2 regions of the Paenibacillus protaetiae genome follow, and region 2 is predicted to be linked to the other one. Evidence: a T-box and tRNA genes for the amino acid it is inferred to sense, from the RefSeq annotation. Region 2 holds a T-box; the other holds one or more tRNA genes.

Region 1 (11,199 bases), 1.3 Mb from region 2:
TACCGGATGCCCAGCTTGATCATCAGCTCCGCAAGGCCCATCGAACCAAGCCCGATCCGCCGCTCGCGCTTCTGGTTTTGTTCATTTTGCTCAAAATGGTACGGCGTCGCGTCAATCACATTGTCGAGGAAACGCACGGCATAACGCGTAATCGTCGCCAGCTCGCTCCAGTCCACATCATGTGCAGCCTCATCGTAAAACCGCGATAAATTGATTGCGGACAAATTGCACACCCCCCACGCCGGCAGTCCTTGCTCGCCGCACGGGTTCGTGCTGATAATCGGGTTAAAATACCAGCTGTTCGACAGCTCATTGTAGCGCTCCATAAATACGACGCCCGGCTCGGCCGATTTCCATGCCGATTCGATAATCTGATGCCAAATGTCTCGTGCCTTCAGCTTTTTGTACGGGATAACCGGCTTCCCTCTGCTCCGCCAGTCTTGCAAATCGCCTCGCCACAGCTCGTCATACTCCGGATCGGTTGTATCCGGGAACACCAGCTCCCAATCCAGATCACCCTTCACCGCTTGCATAAAACCGTTGCTGACACAAATCGACAGATTCGCATTGGTCACCTGACCCATCGTTTGCTTCACTGTAATAAACTCCAGCACATCCGGATGCCAATCGTTCAGCATAAGCATTAAAGCGCCGCGGCGGCTGCCCCCCTGCTCGATCAGACCGGTCGCATAACTGAACAAGCCGCCCCATGACACCGCTCCGCTGGATTTGCCGTTGACGCCTACGACGTTCGCCCGGCGCGGGCGCAAGCTGGACAAGTTAATGCCCACGCCGCCGCCGCGCGACATAATTTCCGTCATTTCGCTTAACGTCTGCATAATGCCGCCGCGGCTGTCTAGCGGCGAAGGAATAACGTAACAGTTGAACAGTGTCAGTTCCTCGCCAGCGCCTGCACCTGCTGCAATACGTCCGCCTGGTACCAGCTTCCAGTCTTCCAGCGCATAACGGAACTTCTCCCGCCATAGCGCCTTCTTCTCCGCGTCCGGCTCCACTTCCGCCATCGTCGCCGCCAGCCGGTCCCACATCTGCTCGGGCGACTGCTCGGCCGTTACGCTAAGCCGCTCCACTTCCGCCTGGACCGTTTCGCCGCTTCGCAGCCGCACCTCTGCCGTCCGCCCGTTTATTGCCGCAATTTCGCCAACCTCTTTGGCCGGGAATTTCGAATCCTCTTTGGTCGTTACAAGCACGACGTCGCCCGGAGCCACCTGTTTCGCACCTTGCTGCTTTAAGGCATACCGGTCCAAAAATATTTTTTCACTTAAACCTGCCAGTTTCGTTCTGCCTGCACTCGTCCGTTTCTCCATCCCATGCTACCTCCCGAACTTCGACTTGGCCATCCATTTTAATCAATATATTGTGTCTTCATCTTATTATATTATACTGCATATTGATTTTCATCCTTCTTTTTCCGCTTTTATCCATTTAAATCTGCGCCAGGCGGAACGAGCTGTTCGGGTTCGCGGACAGCCGGGATGCCACAGCAGGTTTATTTCATCTCTTTCTTAGTAAAACTGGGAAAAGACGCACATACTAGACCAATTGAAATTCGAGTCATTTTACAGCATTGAAAGGAGCGCTCATCCATGACTAACTCAGCAACGCCTCCGCAAGGCACATCTTTTGTCCAGAAAAAGCTCCATCCGCTCGTGGATTTGCAATGCGACCGTGGCTGGTTCGAAGAGCTGCAAAACCGTGTTGCCAAAAATGGCCCGTGGGACGATTGGAGCTTGTACCAGCTGTCGGTAGAAGCGGAACAAGCCAAGCTGATTGAAAGCTTTGACCAGCTGCAATCCCTTCGCCTGCTTCCTGCCATCGAACCGATGCCGCATCAAATCAATACCGCTCGCAAAGTGGTTCACGAAATGGGCGGCAGGGCGATACTCGCGGACGAGGTCGGCCTGGGCAAAACGATTGAAGCCGGACTCGTGCTGAAAGAATATATGGTCCGCGGCCTCGTTCGCCGCGCGCTCATTTTGGTTCCGGCATCGCTTGTGCTGCAATGGGTGCGCGAGCTGAACCAGAAGTTCGGCATACCCGCCATCGCCCAGAAAAAAGAATATACCTGGCAAAATGACATCGTTGTTGCGTCCATCGACACGGCCAAACGGGATCCTCATCGCGATATCGTGTTAGGCACCGATTATGATCTCATTATTATTGATGAAGCGCATAAGCTGAAAAACAAAAAAACGACCAACTACCAGTTTGCCTGTCAGCTGCGCAAAAAATATTGTTTGCTGCTGACCGCGACGCCGATGCAAAACGATCTGGACGAGCTGTACAACCTTATTACGCTGCTGAAGCCGGGACAACTGGGCGGACAAAGCGATTTTGCCGCCAATTTCGTCGTTGACAAACGGCTGCCCAAAAACGAAGACCAGCTGCAGGAAGCTTTGTCCGGCATTATGATCCGCAACCGACGGGGTGATGGGGATATTCATTTTACAAGGCGCTTTGTCAAAAACATCCCGCTTACCCTGTCGCCTGAGGAGCAGGCGTTATATAACGCGGTGACCGGGTTTGTCCGGGAGCGGTTCGACGAAAGCGGCGGCGATCTGACGAGCATGCTGTCGCTGGTAACGCTGCAGCGGGAGGTGTGCAGCAGCAGGGATGCCGTATTCCTGACGCTGGTCAATCTGTTCAAAAAGACCGCCGAAGACTCTCCGCTCCGTCCGCGTATATGGGAGCTGGTCGAGTTTATCCGCCAAATACAAGCGAATACGAAAGCGGAAAAAACGATGGAGCTTATTCAGCAGATGGACGAGAAGGTGATCATATTTACGGAATACCGGGCGACACAGGAATATTTGCTTAACTTTTTCCGGGAGAAAGGCATGATCGCCGTGCCTTACCGGGGGGGCATGAACCGAGGCAAAAAGGACTGGATGATGGATCTGTTCCGCGGCCGCGCCCAGGTGCTGATCGCAACGGAAGCCGGCGGCGAAGGCATTAACCTGCAATTTTGCCACCATATGATCAACTTCGATCTGCCATGGAATCCGATGCGGGTAGAGCAGCGGATCGGACGCGTACACCGGCTGGGCCAGACGGAAGACGTCAAAATTTACAACCTGTGCACGCTCGGCACGATCGAGGAGCATATCGTCCATTTGCTGCATGAGAAAATTAATCTGTTTGAGCTGGTGATCGGCGAGCTGGATCATATTCTGGAGAAGCTGGAGCACGGAGACGAATCCATTGAGCAGCGGCTTGCCAGAGCGATGCTGGAAGCCGGCGACAACAATGAATTGCGCGAGAAAATCAGTCAGCTTGGCTCATCAATCTCCTCCCGGCTCCGGGAAGAAGAAAGCCACAGCGGCGTGCTTAATCCATCCACGTTCCGCGCTTTCGACGGTTTGGGACAAACGGTGGAGGTGCAGCCGTGAACGAGAAGCAGGTACACAAATTCGTGCAGCGTTATTTAGATGCAACTGGCTGCCAAGTGCTTGAGAAATCCCCGCATCACTTGGTGGCGAAGCTGTCGCCGCAAGCGGACCGCGAGCTGACCAACCGGCCGTATTATTGGGGTTTTGTCGACCGGACCGGCGCCGAACCGGAAACGATGACTTTTTTGTTCGTGACGGATAAAGCTAAATATGATGCGGTTCAGGAGCAGCAAGGGCAGCAAAAGCAAGCGGAATCCGGCACTGCTGACGCCGCTGCCGAATCGGCATTATCCCGATCGTTTGGTTTCTTGAACCCGTCGGCTCTCCAGCATTCGCGGGTTCCGCGTGAGGACGTTTATTTCGGCTCGCGCAAGTTGGAGCAGCTGTTTGGCGCGGCCAGATCCCAAGGCAGCTACGTCTATTTGTTTCAGGAACCGGATAGACGGCAGCAGTTCCCGCTGCAATCAACGCCTTATACGGCATGGCTTGGCGTTAATATACGCGTCGAATTCGCTTGCGACCGCAAACGCGAGGAGATTCACTCGTTTGGCGTATCACTGGCGACAGGCCGGCTGATGGAGCGGTTTCATGACCGGCTGCTGGAACTGAAGCTTACCCCCGCTTGCCCGCCAATATTTATGTGACGAAAAACGGCTTATCCTTCGGCAAAGCGTTAAGCATAATTGAACAGACATTGGAGCGCAAGCTGAGGGATTACGATTACAGCTGGGCGGAAAGCGCATCGGCAAGGCTCGCCGAAGAGCTGTCGCAGGTTGACTCTTATTACGAACCGCTGCTGAAGCATGCCGAAGGCGAGCGAAAAGACGCCATTCAAGAGCAATATGATCAGCGCGTGGCGGAAATCCGCTGGCAATACGAGCCGCGCGTGACGGCATCCGCCATTAATTGCGGCATCTTTCATTTGGAAGGCATCGAATAAAGAGGCGATCAGACGGAATGAGACGCGATTCGCACCGATACGGCAAAAATAGAACCCGAAGCTTCGCTTCGTGCCTGACAGGTTGCAACAGTATTCTTTCTGACGAATTGCTACAATGAGACAACAGCGGAGAAGCGGACAAGCGCTGCTTCCCGTTTTTTAGACCGGATATGCCCATTACAGCGATTTATAGAGACAGGAGGTTAAGTCGAATGAGCCTTTCGAAGCGATACCGGTTTACGGTAATGTTGTTGTTGCTGCTGCTCGGAACGGTAAGCGCTCCCTTCAATTGGACAACTTACGCCGCGCCGGACAATACAGGCAGCATCCCTACCGAGGTGGAGCAATCGGCCAAAGAATGGATCGCCGCCATCGCCAAGCAGCCTGAATTTGCAAGCTGGAAGAACGCGTCTTATTCCATTAATCCGCTCGGGCCAGGCACGCATGGCTGGCTGGTTATTGTCCGGAAGGACAACGGCAGCGTCGGTTACCTGGTCGTCAATGCGGTTGCCAACAATAATGTACAGCAATACCAATTAGGCGAATATGGGCTTGGCCGTCCCCCATTTGATGCTTCAATGCTTGAGCTGGCGCTAAAGCGCCTTGAACTTATTCCTTCATCTGCGGCTGTTCAGGATCAAATCTATGTTCATCCTTTAATGGCGGCTTGGAAGCTGGACGGGAAATATGCGGATGCTTTTAGCGGAGAAGGGCTGCCGGTAGACAGCCAAACCTGGGCGGCAGCACAAAGCGAAGAACAGCAGCGCTGGAGCGAATTGTTATTTCAACTCCCGGCTATCGGGCTGGCCGATATAACCGATTCAGCGGCGAATTCTTCTTTTAACCCTTATTACACACTGCCCTGGCTGCTCGGCCAACCATTGCCCGATACCGGGGAAGACAAGCTGAAGATGTTGTTAAAGGAGCATAAACAGCTTATTTATACATCCGAAAGCTTCGATCAGGCATACCGCTATGTGTGGGCGGTTACAGGATATCAGCAGTGGGCCAATCAAACGGTGTATGCCGCTCTTGAAGCAGCGGAAGCAGACGGCAGCAAGCGTTATATTCCGCTTCAGCTGCTCCATGAACTAGGCGGCTTCTACCTTTGACGGTGAACTTGCCTTCTCCACCATAACACGACGCCGTATGCCCCGACGCCAAACCATCTTGTCACCCAATGCTCGCGTTCGGCTTTCTCCTGCACTTTCGTTTGCTTGCGCTCCACGCGCGGCGTGTCCATATAGGTGACGAACCGTTGGGTCAAATATTTGATATATTCGTTTTCGCCTGCCATTATTTTCACCGCCTTTTTTCTCTGCCGGCAGAGGCGCCCGCGCTCGAGGCGCGGAATCTCTGACGGCAGCTTTTTGTTTATTTAGAGCATTCCCCGAAGCCGCTTGCCGTAAACATGTATGAGTTTGCCTCCGAAAAGCCACGCTACAACCATTGACTTCATCATGGCGGAGGAACCAAAATGCGATATCAACCAATGGCAAACGCCTTGATGGCGTTATGCCTGCTGTTTACCTTTGGCACCGCGCCAAGCAAGGCTGCAGCCGCTACTCCGGAAAGCGGAACAGCGGGCAGCAGCGAGGTGCAGGGAAGCGGACACAATAATGGAGCTGACAGCAGAGAAAGACTGCAGCTTCATTTGCCTTCTGCGGTTGTGCTTATTGACGCCGGCCATGGAGGAATTGACAGCGGAACATTAACAGGCACGATTTTAGAAAAAGACATAAACCTCGTCATTGCCAAAAAACTGTATCTGTTATTACGCAGCCAAGGTATCATTACCGTCCTGAACCGGACGGGCGATTATGCGTTAAGCGACGATAACCGCTGGCATGCCTCTTCATCGCGTCACCGTAAAGATCTGTCCCAGCGGCGTCAGCTGACGGAGGAAATTCCGACCGAGCTGCTCGTCAGCCTTCATGTGAACTGGACTAAAGACCGCTCGGAACGCGGGCCGCTGGTCTTGCACCAAAGCAGCGGCGAAAGCGCCCTGCTCGCATTTTGCATTCAGGATGCGCTGAACCGCCAGCAGCAATCCCGCACACTGCCGCGGGAGGGCAAACCTTTCTACCTGCTGCGGCGCGTTCAGCAGCCAGCCGTTATTGTGGAAATGGGTTTTCTCAGCAATGAAGCGGATCGCCATATGCTGACCGATCCGCTTCAGCAGAATCGTATTGCCGCTGCCATTGCTTCAGGCATCCGGCAATACAAATGGCTGACCCGGTGAAGCCGGCAGCATGCTGGATGCTTTGACAAAGTTAACATAATTCATCATGCCGGGGATCGACTGTTTCAGTACCCCGGCTGTTTTTTTGCCGGGAACGCCGACATGCCCGATTATAATGCAGCTGGAATGGGATTCCAGATGTTTCTTCAGCAGGCCGACTTGTTTAAAAATATGCTGCTCCGAATAAATATCATCCAGAAACAGCTCATTGGATACGAGCGGTACGCCTATCTCCCCGGCTACTTTCGGAATGACCGTTTTCCAAGTGGTGCGGCTGTCCAAAAAATACAGCCCTCTTTCCTTGCATACGGTCAGTATGATGCGCATAATCCGCTCATCGGCGGTGATTTTGGAGCCCATGTGGTTGTTCATCCCAATCGCATGCGGCACGTTATCGATCGCATTTTCCACCCGGCTGCGAATTTCGGCATCGCTCAGATCGGCTGTAATCGCACCGGGGCCAAGCCAGGATTTAAGCCCTTTGTTAGGCTCCATCGGCATATGAACAATGACATCGTGGCCAAGCCGGTAGGCCAGCTCCGCATCCTCTTTCGTCGTGGGCATAAAAGGCATAATGGCCGCCGTAATTTTGACCGGGAGCTTCAGCATTTCTTCCGTTCCGTCCATCCGGTTGCCGAAGTCATCGATTACGATCGCCACCTGCCGTTTGGCCTGCGGTTCGTTTGGTTGTGCTGCATAGGCTTGTCCGCCGCAGCCCAGCATCAACACAGCCGCCGCAGCCGCGATCAGGCGAGCCGCTTGCTTGAACCCTTCTCGCTTCTGCCCTTTATGGCGTAATGTACCCTGCTTCATATATGGCACCTTCCTCTTTCCGTATCGCGGCAAAGCCGCCTTTACAGTGTTTGTGCATCCGCCTAAAATTATGCCATTATTTTCTTGAGCGCTCGCAGCAAGTCGCAAAATGAAAGCTTGACTGCTTGTCCACCCCGGTGCTATATTAATAAATGTCAGTTTATTGTTTATGCGGTCGTGGCGGAATTGGCAGACGCGCACGGTTCAGGTCCGTGTGGGCTAACCCCCCGTGGAGGTTCGAGTCCTCTCGACCGCATCCTAAACCAAAAGAGCCGTCCTCAACGCAGGTTTTCAGCTGCTTAGAGGGCGGCTCTTTTTGGGCTTTGCGATAGAGAAGCGGCAAGCGGAAGCGCACAGGTCGTTTGTCGGAACAAAACCCGGAGCTTCCGCTATTGGCTGCTTGGTTTATTGACCGGCCGGAACGTAGCGGTAGCCCCTGCTCAGCTTGACGACACGCCGGCTTGGCTTCCGGATGACAACGGACTCCTCATCCCAAGCCACGATAATGCCGTATACATCATTGACTTCCATCTCATCACGGATAACACGGACCGTTTCGCCGCTTTGACGATAGCCGTCCAGCTCTTCCTCTGTAATCATTGCGATTCCTCCTTAGGCTTAGCCCCAATGCATATTGAAGCGGGTTATGTAAAAGAAAAACCCCTGCTTTAGCCAGGGCGGCTAAACGGGGTCTTATATAGAATGCGAGTTAACCAACATGTTCTTTGGAATCGTTGGTTTCGGTTTCGTACCATTCATCCAGCACGCGCGATGACATAACGCGTTTGTCAATGTATTCCGCCTGACGTTCGGTAAATTCGGAACGCCATTCCATATCCAATTCATTGCATAGCTTCACAATCGTAAGAAGCTCCGACCAGGCCACATAACGTTTATACCAGAAAAATTGCGGATGTTCAATCATGTACGGATACAGATCGTCAAATTCCGTATGCTTACAGTCGAGCGCGCGTTCAAAGTGAACTTTGGCGTCGGACAGTTTCGTATTCATAAAATCGTTTGACATGTTCTCCATCATTTTTTCTGCCTCCCCTCGTCACTTCTACATTATAAGCGAAAACGGCATACGGGAAAAGGAATTTCTAATTGGTACTTGTTACTCAAATGTAATTTCGCCGTTGCTCAAGGAAGAAATCCGAACGAGCGGCTCCAGCCGAACGCCTTGCTCACGCAGCGATTTCCCTCCGGATTGGAATGTTTTCTCTACCACAACGCCAAGCCCGACCAGATGCGCGCCCGAACGCTCGATAATTTTCACCAGCCCCCGCGCAGCATCTCCATTGGCAATAATGTCATCAATAAATAACAGCCGGTCATTCGGGGACAGATACTCTTTGGACACCATAATATCGGTTACGATGCCTTTCGTGAAGGAAGGCACACGCTCGCAATAAGCATCCGGATCGGCAATGAGCGTTTTTTTGCGGCGGGCGAACACCATCGGCACCTCCAGCTGCAAAGCCGTTGCGAAAGCAGCAGGGATACCGGACGATTCAATCGTAATAACTTTTGTAATCTGTTCTCCGGCAAATATGCGCGCAAACTCCTTGCCCATCTCCATCACCAGCTTTGGATCAACCTGATGGTTGATTAAAGCATCCAGACGCAATACGTCGTTTGACAATACATCGCCATGTTCGATAATTTTTTGTTTTAAAATGTCCATCGTTATCCAATTCCCTTCGACTACAAATTCCTTTTCGATAACGTACCACAATTCGTGCGATATAAGCAACCGGAATCATAGAACCCGCTTTACAGCAGCTTAACCTTTTCAAATCGCTTCAAAAAAAGAAACTTTTTCCATCTTTGGACGTTTAATGAGAAACGGCATTAACTGATGATTAAGGAGGCAGGAAGAGATGAAACGTATCGCCTTGCAGCATCTGCTCATAGGTTCTTCTGCGGTCCTGCTGCTGGCGGCAGCCGGCTGTCAGAGCAGTCCGCGCTATCTTCCTGAAAGCTCCGTTATGATAGGCGATCATGAGGTATACCCGGTGACCGACAGCCCGCAAAAATCGTATTTGGCCAATGTTCACAACGAGGAGAAGGGCGTCCATGCAACAGGTCCGGGCCAGACGCCCAAAAGCGGCGAGCAGGAACCCGTCAGCGGCGCTGCCGCTGAACAGCTTCATCCCGGTGCAAGCGACGCCTCTGCTTGGAATAAGGACAAGCCCGCCCTTATGAATATAGCCATCGGGGAATTCTTCGGCAGCTTGAAGGAGCGTTTCGGGAACCCTTCGGACAGCTACGACCTCCCGGACGGCGACAAAACGGTTACCGTTTACGAATATGAGGGATATTCTGTTGGCGTCAGCAGCGAGCAGCACGTTCAATTTATTGAAATTCATAGCAGCCTCATTCCGAGCGGCATCGGCGAACTTCAAATCGGTTCAACGCCGGAAGCCGCCATTCAAACGCTGGGCAAGCCTTCTTCCCAGACTGCTTACCGTTTAACCTACGAAGCTAAAGGCGCAAGTCTGCTGCTTGATCTGGATCCGGAAGCCGGCGCCGTCGTCTCGTTGAAACTGCTTTCCGATTAATGGCATGTTCCTGCTTCAACAACCTGTCATGCCCGTCCAACTGCTTTCATATGCTTAAATGAAAGCTTGAAGGAAGGACGGGCTCGCTATGCTGGGACGAACAGGTAAGGTGCTTCAAATTGCAGCCACCTATATTGGTACGGTGGTTGGCGCCGGTTTTGCTACGGGCCAGGAAATTATTCAGTTTTTTACCCGGTTTGGCTACTGGGGGACGGCGATGATTGCAGTCGCCACCGTGATGTTTGTTTGGCTGGGCATGAAGATGATGCTGCTCTCCAGTGAAATTAAAGCCAAATCATATGAGGATTTGAACAAAGTGCTGTTTGGCGAACGTTACGGACGATGGATCAGTCACTTTATGCTCTTTATTTTGCTTGGCGTAACTGCTGTTATGCTGGCCGGAGCCGGTACAATTTTTTATGAAAACTGGAATATATCTTACCAATCCGGGCTGCTTATTACGATGGTCGGCTGCTTCTTCCTGCTGCGTAAAGGGATGAAGGCCATATTGGCCGTTAATGCGGTTATTGTCCCGCTTATGCTGCTGTTCACCTTTCTTGTCATGACAAATACGTTTCATATGCCGGAATCGGACCGGTTCCTGACGCTGCCGACCGACCAGCCGTTCTGGTCCGCGCTTGCCGCTCCTTTCTTATACACCGCGTTTAACTTGTCCATGTCGCAGGCGGTGCTCGTCCCGCTTGGCGCAGAAGTAAACGACCGCAAGGCGATCATAATCGGCTCCTGGGTCGGAGGAGCGGGCATCGGGTTTCTGCTGCTGGCAGGCCACATTGCTTTATCGGCGCATATGCCCGGCGTCACGCAATACGAAATCCCCATGGGCGGCATTGCCAAACAGCTTGGCTACGGTGTGCAGCTTGTATATACGTTTCTTATTTTCGCCGAAATTTTCACAACGCTAATTGCAGATATATACGGCCTTGCCCTTCAGCTGCAGCAGCGGACGGGAGGCTCGCGCAGCCTGATTACATTCAGCATTCTGATGATCTGTTATTTGGCCAGCCAAATTGGCTTCGGCCCGCTTCTCTCGACGCTTTACCCTGTATTCGGCTTTATCAGCATGGGCTGGCTGTACCTAATGATCCGCAAACGAATGGCAAGACGCGTTTAACCTATAAGAGATAAATGCAGCTGCCGCACACAACTAAAAAAAAACGTCTGCAAGCGCTCCGAGTCAACAGCGGAGGCTAGCAGACGTTTTTATGCTTTATG
Region 2 (11,199 bases):
GAATTTTGGTTCAACCAGATCTGTATCATCTTGAAAATATGGCATTTTCGAGATCGCCAATGCAAGTAATGCAATTTCTCTCGTATTTCTGTAGTTCTGTTCAAATTTCCAAATTTTAGGGTTGATTAAACCTGCAGAACGCCAAGAAATCCTACTTCCATAAATCTGTTGAGCAACATCTCCGAAATAAATGAGGCTGCCGTCATTCGAACCAGCTAATGCTAAAGATCGAAGCATCATTGGAGAAAAATCTTGTCCCTCATCAATGACAATATGCTTATACATACGCTGTGTCTCATCTTGAAGCAACTCTTGTACAACATGAATAGCTAACTCTTCAAAATCATACTTATATCCGCTTTCTTGCCGCAGTTGAATGTAAGCCTCGTACACATAGAAGAAGTACTTTCTATTGGCTCTTGCAATCCATACACTGCTTCTTCCTACACGTTCTACTGCCTCATACTGTTCTAAATTTGTAATTCCCATTTTTTGAAGCCAATTGATTTCTTCAACGAATACTTCATGTTCTCGTTCTAATGTGGTTGCAGTCGGATACTTACTTTTAACGTTTATGAGTGCTTGTTTAATTAAGCTAACTTTGGTTTCTGCTGGAGCAATAACATTCCAGCCCATCTTATTTCGAGAATTCATATATCCACGGGCAAACTTATGATAATTTATAACATCAATGTTCTTCAATTCCCGGTCTGATATCGCTCTAAGATATGTAACCAGCGCTTTGTTGAAAGTAACTAACAAAACTTTCTCACCTTGTTTACAGTGCGTAGAAGCAAGATAAGCTGCCCGCAATATTGCTAGAGTTGTTTTTCCGCTACCAGCTGTGCCAAGGACAACATAATGTCCTTTTTCAGGCAAATATAAGACTTCGGCTTGTAGTCCTTCAGGCGTAGGCAATGACACATCGGTTCCCCCTAGAGGTTCTTTTTACTCATTAAACTAATACGAGCCATGCAAAATTTGGGTTTCAAATTAATACGAACTATCTAGATGATTCTTTGTACCCAATGAGCAAATAAAATCACCGTTTTGTCAGAGTTCGTGCCTCTAATTATGATATCGGACAATTGCTACATGAAATGTATGTAATCAGCTTCCTAATGCGCGAGTACAGCAAAACGTAGATTAATATCATCTATTTTATTTTTTGTCTTAACAATACAAACAACTAGCGATGGCAGTAATCACTATCTCGATCAAATTATTAAAATAAAAGTACCAAAATTAATCTAGCGCTTATTTGGTTTATCTATAAGATCACCAACGACGTAGCAGATGGACTTAACAGAACTACAAAAATTTATATTTGTACTGAAATCCGGATGTTCAAACATCAAATCTTACTATCTCATTAAATGTTGACGTTACATAGGCATACTGCATTCGGGAATTATTCTCATTTTCATCCTCCTACCATCGTTCTCAATTAATTGTGAAACTACACCTATTAAAACAAGGACATTTAAAAAAATCTGTATCACACTTAATGAACTGAGTCTCAATCTTCATGCAAGATTACATCTCGTAAAACGGAGCAGACGCAGCAGGCCGCCGAAAGCATATACAAAAACAGCGACGTGAAGACCTGATATGGCCAAAATATGCGTAAGGCCAAGCCTTGCGAATTGGCCGTATTGATCCGGGTCCAGGTCCTCGCGTATGCCGAGGACCAGCCCTTTCATGTATCCGGCCTGGTCTGCCGGATACAGCTTGTCTACGCGCGAGCCGAGCCACGCTCGCGCGTTGTCGATGCGGCCGAGCAAAGCGGCCGCCGTCCATGCCGGGCCGGGCGCCGCGTGCACGGCGCCTGTGCCCTGCACTTGCAGCAGCCAGTGGATACCCTGGCTGCGCAAATATCGGCGGTAATCAAATCCGCCGATATTGGATTGTGCCGCCGGCTGCTGCAGCTCGCCGGCGATTTGTACCTGCTCGCCGCGCTGCCAGGCGGCGGCAATCTCCTGCTGCGGCTGCTCCTTCAGCCGCACACGCACCAGCACCGTCTCGCTCAGCCGGCGGGCTCCCGCTTCGCTGCCAACACGCGCGGACGACAACTTCGCGCGGAATTGCGCGATATCGCCGTCGACTTCAACCGGCGATACGATCGTACCCGATACGCTGGCCGGCGACGTTTGCAACGGGTCAGCCGACTCGGCGAGTCCGGTAAAAGCGGTTACGTTCCGGGCATCGGCCCACAGCCGTTCACCGGAAGCCAGCCCGTATGCCAGCAGGCACATCACAGCCAACCGCCAGGTCGCCGCTTTCCCGATCGCCAAGGCTGCCAGCACGGCCGTTACAGCCAATCCGGCGAACACGATGCCCATGCCGGTAAGCGAAGCCGCACAGCTTGCGCCAGCCAGCCAACTGACGGCAAACCAGACAAGCGGACGCCGATTGATGATACGCATCTTTTCTCCCCCAGTCCTGTATGCTTGTTGATACACGACAAAAAAACCTCCGTACGGCATCCGCTTGGGATGCTGCCGGAGGTTCTTCCTCAATTGCGCTGCTATTCGTTTATAACGTTCATACGGGCTTGAGCCGGCGGCTCATACTCCAGCAATTGCCGGAAAGTGATCCCTTTGGCTTCCATCAGCCGTTTAACTTTGTCGCTGTCCTTCGGATAACCGCGGTGATAAACAATTTCTTTAATGCCGCTGTTAGCAAGCATATTGCTGCAAGTCCAGCAAGGCTCGTCGGTTACGTACACCGTCGAGCCTTCCCGATCGATCCGGTCCGTAAACAGCAGCAAATTTTGCTCAGCATGGATCGTCCGGATGCAGCGCTGTTTTTTCACCGCTTTTTCCACACCGTCCACCAGCTCTACTTCCAGCTGCTCCGAAATCATGCAGCCGGCTTCCGAGCAATCCGGAACACCCATCGGCGCGCCGTTATAAGCCGTTCCAAGCAGCTTCTTGCCTTGGACCAGCAGCGCTCCGACATGTCTGCGGGGACAACGGGAACGCGTCGATACCATATACGCAATATCCATAAAATAGGTATCCCAATCCTTGCGTTCCGCTTCAAACGTTAATGTAGCCATATTGAATCTTCCTTTCTCTTGTTGCCTTCAATCTTGCTGCCCGTGTCCGTTGCTTACCCTTGCTGCGCAAAGGATGACGCCGGAGCAGACGTTACGCTTGCTGGCTCGCCGCAATCGCTTGTGTCAAATCCGCAATAATATCATCAATGCCTTCCGTTCCGACGGATAAGCGAACCATACCCGGCGTTACGCCTGCTGCAAGCTGCTCCGCTTCGCCAAGCTGTTGATGCGTCGTGCTCGCCGGATGAATAATGAGCGACTTCGAATCGCCTACGTTAGCCAAATGGGAAAACAACGTAACGGCATTAATCAGTTTTTTGCCCGCTTCAATACCGCCTTTAATGCCAAATGTCAATATCGCGCCTTGCCCCTTCGGCAAATATTTGCGAGCCGCGCCATACGACGGATGGCTTTCCAGTCCCGGATAGTTTACCCATTCCACCGCTTCATGCTCCTCCAAAAACTGCGCTACGCGCAAAGCATTGGAGCTGTGGCGTTCCATACGCAGGTGAAGCGTTTCCAGCCCTTGCAGCAGCAGGAACGAGTTAAACGGCGAAAGCGCAGCTCCCATATCGCGCAGCAGCTGGACGCGAGCTTTGATAATGTATGCTAGCGGTCCAACCGCATCCGTGTATACAACACCATGATAGCTAGGGTCCGGTTCCGTCAAGCCTGGAAATTTGCCGCTTGCTTTCCAGTCAAATTGTCCGCCGTCAACGATAACGCCGCCGATCGACGTCCCGTGGCCGCCGATAAATTTGGTAGCCGAATGAACAACGATGTCCGCGCCGTGTTCGATCGGGCGAAGAAGGTAAGGGCTCGGGAACGTATTGTCCACAATAAGCGGAATCCCATTCTCATGCGCAATTGCTGCAACAGCCTCGATGTCGAGTACGTCGCCTTTTGGATTGCCGATCGTTTCAGCATATAACGCTTTTGTGTTTTCGTTAATGAGTGCGCGGAAATTTTCCGGGTCGGACGAATCTACAAAATGCACTTTGATGCCGAGTTTTGCAAACGTGTGGGAAAATAAATTATAAGTGCCGCCGTACAAGCTGGAGGAAGATACGATCTCATCTCCGCTGCCGGCAATATTTAAAATCGAATACGTAATGGCAGCTTGTCCGGAAGCGACAGCCAAAGCGGCCGGCGCGCCTTCCAGTGCGGCGATTCGCTTCTCGAACACATCCGAGGTCGGGTTCATAATTCGAGTGTAGATGTTGCCGAATTCCTGCAACGAAAACAAGTTTGCCGCATGATCCGTATCTTTGAACCCGTAAGAGGTCGTTTGATAGATCGGCACTGCACGCGCAAAAGTTGCGGAATCGATTTCTTGTCCTCCGTGGACGGATAACGTTTCAAGAGAGAGCTTTTGTTCATTTGACATAGAATGACAACTCCTTCGAAAAACTGTAATAGGCCGACAAGCATAAGCCTTGAGGCTTGCAAAGCGGAAAAATTCCCCTTGGAACAAGCTGTTACCATTCTCTCACAATTATGGTCCTGCTACAATGCTGTCTTTAATGTCGGCCAGAAGCTTCTCTCCAATCCCCTTCACTCTTAGCAGATCATCTACTGAGCGAAAAGGCCCATTGGTCTCCCGGTCCGCCACGATAGCCTGGGCTTTCGACGGGCCAATACCTTTAAGCGCATCCAGCTGCTCCGCAGTTGCTTTGTTAATATCCAGCTTTCCTGCCATGCTGCCGGAGGCTGCACCCGTCCCCGCTGTCCCCGCCGCCTCCGCTCCGGACGGCGCTTCAACCGCCCCGTCTGCGCCGGAACCGCCTGTCGTTGTGCCGGCAGATCCAGTTACAGCCGCGCCGCCTGTCCCGTTTGCCGCTTCTTGCCCTGCCGCAGCTGCATCTGCAGCACCGCTGCTGCCGGCTTCTCCCGCCGCACCGGTTCCGGCCGCACCAGCGCCGCCAGCCCTCTCCGCTCCGGCGCCATCCGTTTTGCCGGCGTCTGTCTCTCTGGCGTCGCCGCCTTCCGGGGTTATGCCTTCCAGCTCATCCAACGCCGCGGATGCCGCGCCGTTCACTTTCGTCCATCCCGGCGGCTCATGGTTTGGATGCTGCATCGCCATGACAAAAAAGATAACTGCCAGCAATCCGCAGCCGGCAGCTGCGGCTATTCTTCCATTTATAGTCCGGATCATCGTCTTTTCTCCTTTTCGCATAAAGTGACATACTCTTGTTACCATTCGAATAAGGTAAAGGAGCAGGTGAACTGCGCCGTTTCATAATATAGCATGATACTAAGCCGTGCTTGCCGGGATTGGAGGTTCCATGGATGAATGTCGGATTTATCGGAACAGGAACAATGGGCAGCTTGCTGATTGAAGCTCTCATCTCATCGGATGCGCTCGCTCCCGAGCAGATCAAAGTGAGCAACCGGACCCCCTCGAAAGCCGAAGCGCTTGCTCGCCGATTTCCCGGTTTGAAGGCCGTCCTTACCAATACGGAAGCGGCAAAAGGCTGCGAGATCGTATTCCTGTGCGTCAAGCCGCTTGAATTTCATAAAGTCGTTGCTGAAATTGCTTCTTCCGTTCAACCGGAACAGCTGTTAATCTCCATTACCAGCCCTGTTCTTATCGAGCATTTGGAGCAGAAGCTGCCCTGCAAAATCGCAAAAGTAATTCCAAGCATTACCAATTATGTATGGAGCGGCGCAACGCTTTGCATATACGGAACAAGGGTAACCGACCAGGACCGCGATACGCTGGAGCAGCTGCTTGGCCGGATTAGCGCGCCGCTGCGGATTGAAGAAGCTTACACTCGCATTGTGTCCGATATTTCCAGCTGCGGACCGGCGTTTTTTGCCCATTTGCTGGAGCAGTTCATCGAAGCTGCCGTTGAACAAACCGGCATCGAACGGGAAGAAGCGACCCGGATCGCCAGCGAAATGCTGCTCGGGACCGGACTGCTGCTTACCGAAGGCGGAATGACGCCGGCGCAAGTGCAGGACCGGGTCTCCGTGCCTGGCGGCATTACCGCGCAAGCGCTGGACATATTACGGCAGGAGCTGCCGGGCGTATTTACCAGGCTGGTGCATACGACACATGATAAATTCCGCGAAGACGTCGAAAAAGTCGAAGATCTGTTTAATGAAAAAGAGGTGAACGGTCCTTGAGTCAGGCCGCTCACCTCTTCTATGTTGCTTTTGCTTAGTTCGCTACGATGTTGACGAGCTTTCCTTTAACTGCAATGACTTTGCGGATCGTTTTGCCTGCAATGGCTTCTTTTACTTTATCCAGCTCTTTGGCAAGCTGCTCCATCGCGGCTTGTTCCATATCTGCAGCAATGGATGCGCGTTCCACAATTTTGCCGTTAACTTGAACGACAATCTCGACCTCTTGGTCAACGGTCCAAGCTTCATCATAAACCGGGAACGGCTCGTACGTAATGGATTCGCTATGGCCCAGCTTCTCCCAAAGCTCTTCCGCAATATGCGGAGCGATCGGCGAAAGCAGCTGAACGAAGTTTTCCATCGCTTTACGAGGCAGCACGTCGGTTTTGTAAGCTTCGTTGACAAAAATCATCAGCTGGCTGATTACCGTATTGAAACGCAGATTCTCGTAATCTTCCGTTACTTTCTTGATTGTGCGGTGCCAGGTCCGTTTGAACGCGTCCGTCGTTTCGCCGTCCGTCATTTTGCCGCTCAGCTGGCCGTCTTCGTTCACAAACAAGCGCCATACGCGGGACAGGAAACGGTAAATGCCTTCCACGCCGTTTGTATTCCAAGGTTTCGTCGCTTCCAGCGGACCCATAAACATTTCGTACATACGGAGCGTATCGGCGCCAAATTCGCCTACGATATCGTCCGGGTTAATGACGTTGCCGCGGGATTTGGACATTTTCTCATTGTTTGTGCCCAAAATCATCCCTTGGTTGACAAGCTTCTGGAATGGTTCCTTGGTTTCCACAATGCCAAGATCGTACAGCACCTTATGCCAGAAACGGGCATACAGCAGGTGAAGCACCGCATGCTCCGCTCCGCCGATGTACAGGTCAACCGGCAGCCATTCGCGCTGCTTTTCCTTTGAGCACAATTCGTCGTTGTTTTTCGGATCGATGAACCGCAAGTAATACCAGCAGCTGCCTGCCCATTGCGGCATCGTATTTGTTTCGCGGCGGGCTTTCATGCCGGTCTCGGGATCAACCGTGTTTACCCATTCGGTAACGTTCGCCAGCGGCGATTCTCCTGTGCCGGAAGGGCGGATGGCGTCTACATCCGGCAGAAGCAGCGGCAGCTGGTCCTCCGGAATCGTCTTCATCGTGCCGTCTTCGAGATGGATGACCGGAATCGGCTCGCCCCAATAACGCTGGCGGCTGAACAGCCAGTCGCGAAGGCGGTAGGTCACTTTGCCTTGGCCGTAGCCTTTTGCTTCCAGATGCTCGATCATCGCTTTGATCGCTTCTTCCATGCCAAGCCCGTTCAGAAACTCCGAATTGACATGCGGGCCTTCGCCTGTATACGCTTCTTTCTCAACGTCTCCGCCTTGGACAACCTCGATAATCGGCAGATCGAACTGCTTCGCAAATTCCCAGTCGCGTGTATCATGGCCCGGTACGGCCATAATCGCGCCTGTGCCGTAGCCTGCCAGCACATAATCGGCAATCCAGATCGGAAGCTTCGCGCCGTTCACTGGATTGATGGCATATGCACCGGTGAACACGCCGGTTTTATCTTTCGCCAGATCGGTGCGCTCCAGATCGCTTTTGCGCGCTGCCGCATCTTTGTAATCGGCCACCGCGGAGCGCTGCGCTTCGGTCGTAATGGCATCCACCAGCTCATGCTCGGGAGCCAGCACGCAATAAGTTGCGCCAAACAGCGTATCCGGTCGGGTCGTAAAGACAACCAGCGATTCGTCATGCCCGTCGATGCGGAATGTAACTTCTGCGCCTTTCGACTTGCCGATCCAGTTGCGCTGCATATCTTTAATGCTTTCCGACCAGTCCAGCTCTTCCAGATCGTCCAGCAGGCGGTCGGCGTAAGCGGTAATCTTCAGCATCCATTGGCGCATCGGCTTACGGATGACCGGATGGCCGCCGCGTTCGCTTTTGCCGTCGATAACTTCTTCGTTGGACAGTACAGTGCCCAGCGCCTCGCACCAGTTCACCGGCACTTCCGCTACATAAGCAAGCCCTTTTTTATACAGCTGGATAAAAATCCACTGCGTCCATTTGTAATAATCCGGATCCGTCGTGCTGAATTCGCGGTCCCAGTCGTAGGAGAAACCAAGCGATTTGATTTGACGGCGGAAGTTGTCGATATTTTTAAATGTAATATCACGCGGATGTTTGCCGGTATCCAATGCATGCTGCTCGGCCGGCAGGCCAAATGCGTCCCAGCCCATCGGGTGAAGCACGTTAAAGCCTTTCATCCGTTTGAAACGGGATACGATATCCGTTGCCGTATAGCCTTCCGGGTGACCCACATGCAGGCCGGCTCCGGATGGATACGGGAACATATCGAGCGCGTAAAACTTAGGTTTGCCCGCATCCTCTTTCGTTTGAAACGTCTTGCCTTCTTCCCATTTTTTCTGCCACTTCGGCTCCAATACAAGCGGATTGTAGCCGTTATTTTGCGTTTGTTGCGCCATTTCAGTTGACTCCCTTCTCATTCTCCAATAACGAGCTGCCGGCATTTACAAAAAAAACTCCCGCCCCAGCGAATTGTCGCTAGGGACGAGAGATTATTCTCACGCGGTACCACCCTAGTTAGCGGCAGGCATGCTTTGCCTCACGCTCACTTGTCGCCTTTAACGCAGGCCAGACGTTGCGCTCGCACGCAAAGCTCCAAGGCGAGTTCGTATCGCTGCAGGTCCGGCTTGCACCAAACGCCGGCTCTCTAAGCCTTGCCCCGCGATATTACTGCTCCTCTTCAATACCTTCAATATGATAAAAGATGGTTATTTTAGATTATAATGATGCATGGAATGGATGTCAAGATACGGCTGATTTCAACAAGAACCCGCCGGACCAGCTTATGAGCATATTTGTTTCCAGTCCTTTTTTTCTAAAAATATTATTTTCTGGAAAAAGGGAAAACTCGAAAGTTGTCGAATTAAAAAAGTTGGAAAATGATACAAATTAAATTGGAGTGGACTGAGATGAAATCGGCTCATTATCTGATGATTGGTGCTCTTATTTTTATAATCGGCACCATGTTTCAGATACAACAAGTTTCCTTAAATAACGAGTCGAAGCAAAATGTTTCGATCATTACCAAGTGGGACTATCAATGGCTTAACGAAAGCGGCCGGCCGTTCTCGGCGGCATGGGCGGATGATGCTGATCCAAACAAATGGGAAAAAGCGGATCCAAACAGCCCGATGACCAAACGGGCCAATCAAGCAACTGCCTTGTTATTGCGTGTTCAAATTCCCCCTCTTCCATACGCAACGCCGGGAATATGGCTGAAACGCGTATACGGCACTGCGGTCAGCGTGTCTATCGAGCATCAAAACAATCCGATCTATCAAATAGAAAGATCTTACGGTTACGATGTCAATTACGCGCTGCTGCCGTTAACAGGAATCGATAATGGGAGCAGCCTCATTATTTTATTGAGGCTGTCGGAAGAGAGACAGTCGCTGGAACCTGAAATGGTAGTCGGCGATTATTATCACATGCTGCCTCAATACGAAAGATTCGGCTTGATTGAGCTTTTTTACGGCGGTTCCTTCTTGTTTATCGCGCTAGCGATGGTTACATGCCTGTTTTTCTTGAAACGCGAGCAGCGGTCGATGTGGATGTCGTTATGCTTTATCTTTTTTTGTCTTGGCGTCATCATCGTGTCTTATTCGCCCGCCTTTTACCATCATTACGGCGCTTACGGCAAACCGCTCCTTGCAGGCTTCGATATTGCGCTCTTTCTCATTGCGCCGGCACTGGCCGTTTTTTTTGAACAAGTGCTTGGACCCGGCATATACGGCATGACCAAGAAGTTTAGGCAGCTGCTGATGCCCGCTACAGCCATACTGGTACTGCTATGGGTGCTCGGCAAGACGGTCGTGCCTTCAATCAGCCTGAGCCTGCTTGAGGTTTTGCCGGTTACGATAATGGGTTCAATCTTGTTCATCATTCTCATGATTCATTCCATCGGTTATGCCAGTAAAGGCAATCAGGATGCCATTATTCTTCTGGTAGGCCATTCAGTGTTTACTGTTGTAACAATGCTGGAAATCATCCGGTACTTTCAGGATGAAACCTATCATTTGATCTACTGGAAGTGGGGGCTGCTCCTCTTTTTGCTGTCGCTTATCGCTGTGATGGGACGGCAATTTTCCGCCAATCATGATCAGCTTGTTCAATACTCCCAGGAGCTGGAAATGTTTAACCGGGAAATTCAGCGGTCGGAGAAAATGGAGCTGATCAGCCAGCTGGCCGCTTCCATTGCGCATGAGGTACGCAATCCGCTGCAGGTTACACGCGGTTTCCTGCAGCTGCTCGGCGAAAAAGCGGTCGAAAAAGACCGCCAGTATCTGACTCTGGCGATTGAAGAGCTGGACCGCGCTTCCGGCATTATTACGCAGTTTCTTACGTTTGCCAAACCGCAGATGGACGATGTGGCCACCTTTAACATCACCGAAGAGCTGTACACCATTTACGACATGCTGAAGCCGCTTTCCGTTATGCAAAGCGCAACACTGGAGCTGGTGGCAGAGCCTGAATTGTATACGGTAGGCAATGCGGACAAGTTCAAGCAAGCGGTAATCAATATGATAAAAAACAGTCTCGAAGCAACGACCGAAGGCGAGGGATGGATTAGAATTCATGCAGCGGCCGAGCGCAAAGAAATTGTGATCCACGTGCTGGACAACGGTGAAGGGATCGACCAGGAAGCGATGAACAAGCTGGGCGAGCCGTATTTTTCGAGCAAATCAAAGGGAACCGGACTTGGCCTTATGGTCACCTTCCGCATCATCGAAGCCATGAACGGCACACTGCGATTCAACAGCACGAAAGGAGAAGGAACAGCGGCAGCCATAAGGCTTCCTGCGGCAGCTGCCCCGAAGAAAGAAGCCCACACGCCGGATTAAGCGCCCCGGATATGAAAAATCGTTCTTTTGGCGGTATAATAGGATCATTCGTTTAGTAAAGGAGAAATGGCCTATGCGATTTATCGACAATAAC

What was found. The T-box of region 2 lies ahead of leuS (leucine--tRNA ligase). A T-box ahead of a tRNA ligase gene usually reads a tRNA of that ligase, here a tRNA-Leu.
Region 1: it encodes a tRNA-Leu, which carries the amino acid that the T-box ahead of leuS (leucine--tRNA ligase) is inferred to sense. The anticodon was not compared.

The regions. Positions count from the first base shown of each region.
Region 1 is NZ_CP035492.1:466,162-477,360, reverse strand. It holds gene ET464_RS02020 (adenosylcobalamin-dependent ribonucleoside-diphosphate reductase) at 1-1,325, opposite strand, end outside; gene ET464_RS02015 (DEAD/DEAH box helicase) at 1,605-3,407, shown strand; gene ET464_RS02010 (YqhG family protein) at 3,404-4,051, shown strand; gene ET464_RS20665 (YqhG family protein) at 4,030-4,347, shown strand; gene ET464_RS02005 (hypothetical protein) at 4,560-5,459, shown strand; gene ET464_RS02000 (YqzE family protein) at 5,450-5,644, opposite strand; gene ET464_RS01995 (N-acetylmuramoyl-L-alanine amidase family protein) at 5,825-6,589, shown strand; gene ET464_RS01990 (divergent polysaccharide deacetylase family protein) at 6,554-7,312, opposite strand; tRNA gene ET464_RS01985 (tRNA-Leu) at 7,574-7,658, shown strand; gene ET464_RS01980 (hypothetical protein) at 7,808-8,002, opposite strand; gene ET464_RS01975 (hypothetical protein) at 8,112-8,438, opposite strand; gene ET464_RS01970 (xanthine phosphoribosyltransferase) at 8,520-9,089, opposite strand; gene ET464_RS01965 (hypothetical protein) at 9,286-9,966, shown strand; gene ET464_RS01960 (YkvI family membrane protein) at 10,055-11,098, shown strand.
Region 2 is NZ_CP035492.1:1,773,856-1,785,054, forward strand. It holds gene ET464_RS08090 (3'-5' exonuclease) at 1-924, opposite strand, end outside; gene ET464_RS08095 (ComEC/Rec2 family competence protein) at 1,527-2,426, opposite strand; gene ET464_RS08100 (deoxycytidylate deaminase) at 2,528-3,061, opposite strand; gene ET464_RS08105 (homocysteine synthase) at 3,153-4,448, opposite strand; gene ET464_RS19985 (ComEA family DNA-binding protein) at 4,557-5,216, opposite strand; gene comER (late competence protein ComER) at 5,351-6,190, shown strand; gene leuS (leucine--tRNA ligase) at 6,225-8,663, opposite strand; T-box leader at 8,742-8,957, opposite strand; gene ET464_RS08125 (sensor histidine kinase) at 9,174-11,105, shown strand; gene lplA (lipoate--protein ligase) at 11,179-11,199, shown strand, end outside.